2 regions of the Kitasatospora sp. McL0602 genome follow, and region 1 is predicted to be linked to the other one. Evidence: predicted binding sites of a transcription regulator. Region 1 holds the regulator's gene; the other holds the start of a gene.
The links. Region 1 encodes HrcA, which represses chaperone genes, less so after heat shock. Its sites were predicted from a motif close to TTNGCACTCNGNNNNNCNGAGTGCNAA; they were not measured.
Positions count from the first base shown of each region.

Region 1 (3,411 bases):
GGGCAGTGCCCCGGCCAGCCGCTCGGTCTCGACGACGAACACGGGCGCGGTCATACGGCGAACCTCCGGTACGTGGTGGGTGAAGCCCGAGGGGCGCGGGGCTCTGTCCGAGCCCCGCGCCCCTGGAGAAAACGTGAAGACCTACCGCCCGTTGAAGGCGTCCTTCAGCCGGGAGAACAGACCCTGCTGGCCCGGGGCGAAGGTGCCCGAGGGGCGCTCCTCGCCGCGCAGGATGGCGAGCCGCCGCAGCAGATCCTCCTGCTCCGGGTCGAGCTTCGTGGGCGTCTGCACCTCGACATGCACTATCAGGTCGCCTCGGCCGCCGCCGCGCAGATGCGTGATGCCCCGGCCGTGCAGCGGGATCGACTGCCCGGACTGCGTGCCGGGGCGGATGTCGACCTCCTCCAGACCGTCCAGGGTCTGCAGCGGCACCTGGGTGCCGAGCGAGGCGGCCGTCATCGGGATGGTGACCGTGCAGTGCAGGTCGTCGCCGCGCCGCTGGAAGGTCGCGTGGGTGGTCTCGGCGATCTCGACGTAGAGGTCACCGGGCGGGCCGCCGCCGGGGCCGACCTCGCCCTCACCGGCCAGCTGGATGCGGGTGCCGTTGTCGACACCGGCGGGGATCTTGACGGTGAGCGTGCGGCGGGCCCGGACGCGGCCGTCGCCGGCGCACTCGGGGCACGGGGTCGGCACGACAGTGCCGAAGCCCTGGCACTGCGGGCAGGGCCGGGAGGTCATCACGTTGCCGAGGAACGACCGGGTGACCTGGGAGACCTCGCCCTTGCCGCGACACATGTCACAGGTCTGCGCCGAGGTGCCGGGGGCGGCACCCTCACCGGAGCAGGTGGTGCAGGTCACGGCGGTGTCGACCTGGAGCTCCTTGGTGGTGCCGAACGCGGCCTCCTCCAGGGTGATCTCCAGTCGGATCATCGCGTCCTGCCCGCGGCGGGTGCGCGAGCGCGGCCCGCGCTGGCCGGAGGCCGCGCCGAAGAAGGCGTCCATGATGTCGGAGAAGCCGAAGCCCGCCGCACCGGCGCCGAAGCCGCCCGCGCCACCGCCGCCGCCCGGCGACAACGGGTCGCCACCGAGGTCGTAGACCTGGCGCTTGCCCGGGTCGGAGAGCACCTCGTAGGCGGCGTTGATCTCCTTGAACCGCTCCTGCGTCTTCGGGTCCGGGTTGACGTCCGGGTGCAGTTCACGGGCAAGGCGCCGGAACGCCTTCTTGATCTCGTCCTGCCCCGCATCCCGTCGGACGCCGAGTACCGCGTAGTAGTCCGTGGCCACCAAATGCTCCGCTTGTTCCGCCTCTAGAAGTGCTGCGACGAGTCCGCGAGGCGATGGCCCCGCGGCTTACTGCTCAGGATTCGGCCAGGATCTGACCCACGTACCGTGCGACCGCACGGACCGCCCCCATTGTGCCGGGGTAGTCCATCCGGGTCGGGCCGATCACACCCAGCTTTGCCACGCTCTCGTCGCCCGAACCGTAACCGACGGAGACGACGGAGGTGGAATTGAGCCCCTCGTACTCGTTCTCCCGGCCGATCCGGACGGTCATCCCGGCGTCCGCCGTCTCGCCCAGCAGGCGGAGCAGGACGACCTGCTCCTCCAGGGCCTCCAGGACGGGCTGGATGGTGAGCGGGAAATCGTGCCCGAACCGTGTCAGGTTCGCCGTGCCGGCGAGCATGATCCGCTCTTCGTTCTGCTCGGCGAGGGTCTCGAAGAAGGTCGCCAGCACCGTGGTGACGGTCGGCCGGTCGGCCGCCTCGAATGCGGCCGGGAGGTCCTCCAGCAGACCGGGCACGTCGGGCAGCCGCTGACCGCCCGCACGCGCGTTCAGCCGGGCCCGCAGCTCCGCGAGGACGGTCTCACCGACCGTGCCGGGGCAGTCGACCATCCGCTGCTCGACCCGGCCGGTGTTGGTGATCAGGACGAGCATCACCTTGGCGGGGGCCAGCGCGACCAGCTCGACGTGCCGGACGGTGGAGCGGGAGAGCGAGGGGTACTGGACGACCGCGACCTGTCTGGTCAGCTGCGCGAGCAGCCGGACCGTCCGGGCGACGGTGTCGTCCAGGTCGACCGCGCCGTCGAGGAAGTGCCGGATGGCGCGCCGCTCGGGCGCGCTCATCGGCTTGACCTCGGCCAGCCGGTCGACGAAGAGCCGGTAGCCCTTGTCGGTGGGGATGCGGCCCGCGCTGGTGTGCGGCTGGTGGATGTAGCCGTCCTCCTCCAGCGCCGCCATGTCGTTGCGCACCGTCGCCGGGGAGACCCCGAGGCTGTGCCGCTCGACCAGGGCCTTGGAGCCTACGGGCTCCTCGGTGCCGACGTAGTCCTGGACGATGGCGCGCAGCACGGCGAGCTTGCGGTCGTCCAACGGACGGAGGTCACGGCGGGTGTCGAGCTGCCGCGCGTCGGACTTGCGTTCGTCGGGCCTGCGCTCGCTGAATCGCTCGTTGACTCGTTCGTTGTGCACGGCACGCACCTCCGTCTTCGTCCGTTGTGCTGGTAGCTGACGGGCCCTTTGGCACTCTGAAAGGCAGAGTGCCAGAACCGTACCTGCCAGTGTAAGGCCCCCTCACGGCGGCAGGAACGGCCCGCTTGAGTGATCCTCGTCCGATTCCGGGCCGGATCTCCCGCGCGGGGGCGGTGCCTGCGCGGCCGTCGGGTGGCAGCATCGAAGACGGAACGTGATACCGGGCATTGGGATCGAAGGAGCCGTGATGTCGCCGTCACCCCAGCACTCCCGCTTCGCACCCGACCGAGGGCTGACCGGTCGGATGATCACCACGATGTTCCTGATCGGGTTGCTCTACGTCGGCTTCACCGGGGTGCTGATCGTCCTGCTGCGCGGGGCGTGGCCGCTGATCGTGCTGATCTCGGGCGGGCTCTTCGTCGCCCAGTTCTGGTTCAGCGACAAGATCACCGAACGGGCGATGGGTGCCCGCGCGGTCACCCCCGAGCAGTACCCGCAGCTGCACGGCACCATCGACCGGCTCTGTGCGCTGGCCGACATGCCCAAGCCCCGCGTCGCCGTCGCGGACAACGACATGCCGAACGCCTTCGCCACCGGCCGCAACCCGCAGAACGCCGTGGTCTGCGTCACCACCGGCCTGCTCCGCCGCCTGGAGCCGGAGGAGCTGGAGGGCGTCCTCGCGCACGAGCTCTCGCACGTCGCCCACCGGGACGTCGCGGTGATGACGATCGCCGGCTTCCTCGGTGTGCTGGCGGGCATGATGACCCGGATCGCCCTCTACGGCGGCTTCATGGGCGGCAACCGGAACAACAACAACGACAGCAACGCGGCGATCGCGATGCTGGTCATCCCGCTGGTCAGCATGGTCGTGTACGCGATCAGCTTCCTGCTCACCCGGCTGCTCTCGCGCTACCGCGAGCTCGCCGCCGACCGCGCCGCCG
Region 1 covers NZ_CP197246.1:5,276,674-5,280,084, reverse strand. Annotated here, with positions in the region: gene ACR68M_RS24010 (16S rRNA (uracil(1498)-N(3))-methyltransferase) at 1-54, opposite strand, end outside; gene dnaJ (molecular chaperone DnaJ) at 142-1,284, opposite strand; gene hrcA (heat-inducible transcriptional repressor HrcA) at 1,358-2,371, opposite strand; gene htpX (zinc metalloprotease HtpX) at 2,718-3,411, shown strand, end outside.

Region 2 (3,411 bases), 660 kb from region 1:
GCTGCGTGCAACCCAGCTCCCGAGCGGCGGCCGAGAACGAACCGGTACGGGCGACAGCGCGCAGAACACGCAGGTGGCGGGCCTCGATCATGCCTCAGTTATAAGCCAGACTTTGGTCTGCGCAAAGCTCTCTCCACAAACGCTGTGGGCCGGGAACGCCGGAGGCCCGGCCCGCACCTCCGAGAAGGATGCGGGCCGGGCCTCCGGACGACGGGTCAGTGCGAGTGACCGTGGCCGCCGTGCGAGTGACCGGCGGAGGCCTCCTCGTCGGCCGGCTTCTCCACCACGAGGGTCTCGGTGGTGAGCAGCAGGGAGGCGATGGAGGCGGCGTTCTCCAGAGCGGAGCGGGTGACCTTGACCGGGTCGATGACGCCGGCCTTCAGCAGGTCGCCGTACTCACCGGTGGCCGCGTTGAAGCCGTGACCGGCCTCCAGCTCGGCGACCTTGTGGGTGATGACGTAGCCCTCGAGGCCCGCGTTCTGGGCGATCCAGCGCAGCGGCTCGGCGAGCGCCTTGCGGACGACGGCGACACCGGTCGCCTCGTCGCCGGTCAGGCCCAGACCGCCGTCGAGCACCTTCTGCGCGTGCACGAGAGAGGCGCCACCACCGGCGACGATGCCCTCCTCGACCGCCGCGCGGGTCGCCGAGATGGCGTCCTCCAGACGGTGCTTGCGCTCCTTGAGCTCCACCTCGGTGGCGGCGCCGACCTTGATGACGCAGACGCCGCCGGCGAGCTTCGCCAGGCGCTCCTGCAGCTTCTCGCGGTCCCAGTCCGAGTCGGTGTTGGCGATCTCGGCCTTGATCTGGGCGACGCGGCCGGCCACGGCCTCGTGGTCGCCCGCACCGTCGACGACGGTGGTCTCGTCCTTGGTGATGGTCACGCGGCGGGCGGTGCCCAGCACGTCCAGACCGGCCTGGTCGAGCTTGAGGCCGACCTCCTCGGAGATGACGGTGGCACCGGTCAGGGTGGCCAGGTCACCGAGGATCGCCTTGCGGCGGTCGCCGAAGCCGGGGGCCTTGACGGCGACGGCGTTGAAGGTGCCACGGATCTTGTTGACCACGAGGGTGGAGAGCGCCTCGCCGTCCACGTCCTCGGCGATGATCAGCAGCGGCTTGGAGGTACCGCCCTGGAGGACCTTCTCCAGCAGCGGCAGCAGCTCCTGGATGGAGGAGATCTTGCCCTGGTTGATCAGGATGTACGGGTCCTCGAGGACCGCTTCCTGACGCTCGGCGTCGGTGACGAAGTACGGCGAGAGGTAGCCCTTGTCGAACTGCATGCCCTCGGTGAAGTCCAGCTCCACGCCGAAGGTGTTCGACTCCTCGACGGTGATGACACCGTCCTTGCCGACCTTGTCGATCGCCTCGGCGATGAGCTCGCCGACCTGCGGGTCCTGCGCGGAGAGGGACGCGACAGCGGCGACGTCGTCCTTGCCCTCGATCTCGCGGGCGATGGAGAGCAGGTGCGCGGAGACGGCGGCGACGGCCTTGTCGATGCCCTTCTTCAGGGCGGCCGGGCCGGCACCGGCGGCGACGTTGCGCAGACCCTCGTTGACCAGGGCCTGGGCCAGCACGGTGGCGGTGGTGGTGCCGTCACCCGCGACGTCGTTCGTCTTGGTGGCGACCTCCTTGACGAGCTGCGCGCCGAGGTTCTCGTACGGGTCGTCGAGCTCGATCTCACGCGCGATGGTGACACCGTCGTTGGTGATGGTCGGCGCGCCGAACTTCTTGTCGATGACGACGTTGCGGCCCTTGGGGCCGATCGTCACCTTGACGGTGTCGGCCAGCTTGTTGACACCGCGCTCCAGCGAGCGGCGGGCGTCCTCGTCGAACTGCAGGATCTTCGGCATGTCTTGGCTTCCTTAGGGGTCTGAGCGTGAGCCAACAACCACGCCCCGGGCCCCTGTCAGTTTCGACATGGAGAACCGGGGCGGGCTGGTACGTCTGTGAAGCTCTGCGAACGCTTACTTCTGGACGATGGCCAGAACGTCGCGGGCGGAGAGAACGAGGTACTCCTCGCCGTTGTACTTCACCTCGGTGCCGCCGTACTTGGAGTACAGGACGACGTCGCCGACGGTGACGTCGAGCGGAAGACGCTGGCCGTCCTCGAAGCGACCCGGGCCGACGGCCAGGACGACGCCCTCTTGGGGCTTCTCCTTGGCGGTGTCCGGGATAACCAGGCCGGAGGCCGTGGTGGTCTCGGCTTCGAGCGGCTGGACCACAATGCGGTCCTCGAGCGGCTTGATGGCAACCTTGCTGCTGACGGTCACGTCCGAGCTCCCCTTCGGAGATTACGGGGTTGTTCTTCAGGTAGTGGGCGATGTCTGCGTGCCTGCCGTCGCGGGGGTCAGGCACGCTCTACCGCGTTAGCACTCACCCGGTGGGGAGTGCCAGAAACGACCATAGGCCGCAGTTAGCACTCAGTCAACCAGAGTGCCAACGACGCGCCTGCGAATCGGCCGGGCGCGGGCGGGGACAATGGCCGGGTGGAGATCGAATCGTTCCGTGCCCTGCTGACCGACGAGGGCCAGGCCCTGCTCACCGAGCTGCATGACTTCGCGCCCGGCCAGGAGCTGGCGCTGGCCACCCGGCTGCGCCGGGACCACCCGGCCGAGCTGGTCTCCGCCGCGCTGGCCCAGGCCCGGCTGCGGCAGCGGGCGGCGGCGAAGTTCGGGGCGGACGCGGAGCGGATGTACTTCACCCCGAACGGGGTCGAGCAGGCGACCCGCCGCTCCGTGGCCGAGTGGCGGGCGGCCCGGTTCGCCGGGCTGGGCGTGCGGCGGCTGGCCGACCTCTGCTGCGGCATCGGCGGGGACGCGATCGCGCTGGCCCGCGCCGGGGTCTCGGTGCTCGCCGTCGACCGTGACCCGCTGACCTGCGAGGTGGCCGTCGCCAACGCGGCCGCGCTGGGGCTCGCCGAGCTGGTCGAGGTCCGCTGCGCGGACGTCGCCGAGATCGACGTGACGGGCTTCGACGCGGTCTTCACCGACCCGGCCCGCCGCACCACCAAGGGCAGGGTCTTCGACCCCGAGGCGTACTCCCCGCCGCTCTCCTGGGCCGTCGAGGCGGCCCGCCGCACGCCGTACGGCGCGCTCAAGGTCGCCCCCGGCATCCCGCACGGGCTCGTCCCGGCCGGCGCCGAGGCCGAGTGGGTCTCCGACCACGGCGAGGTCAAGGAGGCCGGGATCTGGTTCGGCACCGACTCCCCCGGCGCCTACCGGGCCACCCTGCTGCCGGGCCCGCACACCCTCGTCGGGGGCGCCCTCCCGGACCCGCCCGCCGGGCCCGTCAAGCGCTACCTGTACGAGCCGGACGGCGCGGCGATCCGGGCCCGGCTGCTGCCCGAGATCGCCGCCGCCACCGGCGGCACGCTGATCGACCCGATGATCGCCTACCTGACCTCCGACCGGCTGG
Region 2 covers NZ_CP197246.1:4,615,234-4,618,644, reverse strand. Annotated here, with positions in the region: gene ACR68M_RS21245 (LysR family transcriptional regulator) at 1-91, opposite strand, end outside; gene groL (chaperonin GroEL) at 216-1,847, opposite strand; gene groES (co-chaperone GroES) at 1,962-2,267, opposite strand; gene ACR68M_RS21230 (class I SAM-dependent methyltransferase) at 2,484-3,411, shown strand, end outside.
Region 2: groES (co-chaperone GroES) is a predicted target of HrcA. The motif match lies at 2,411-2,437, and genes of this name have one in related genera.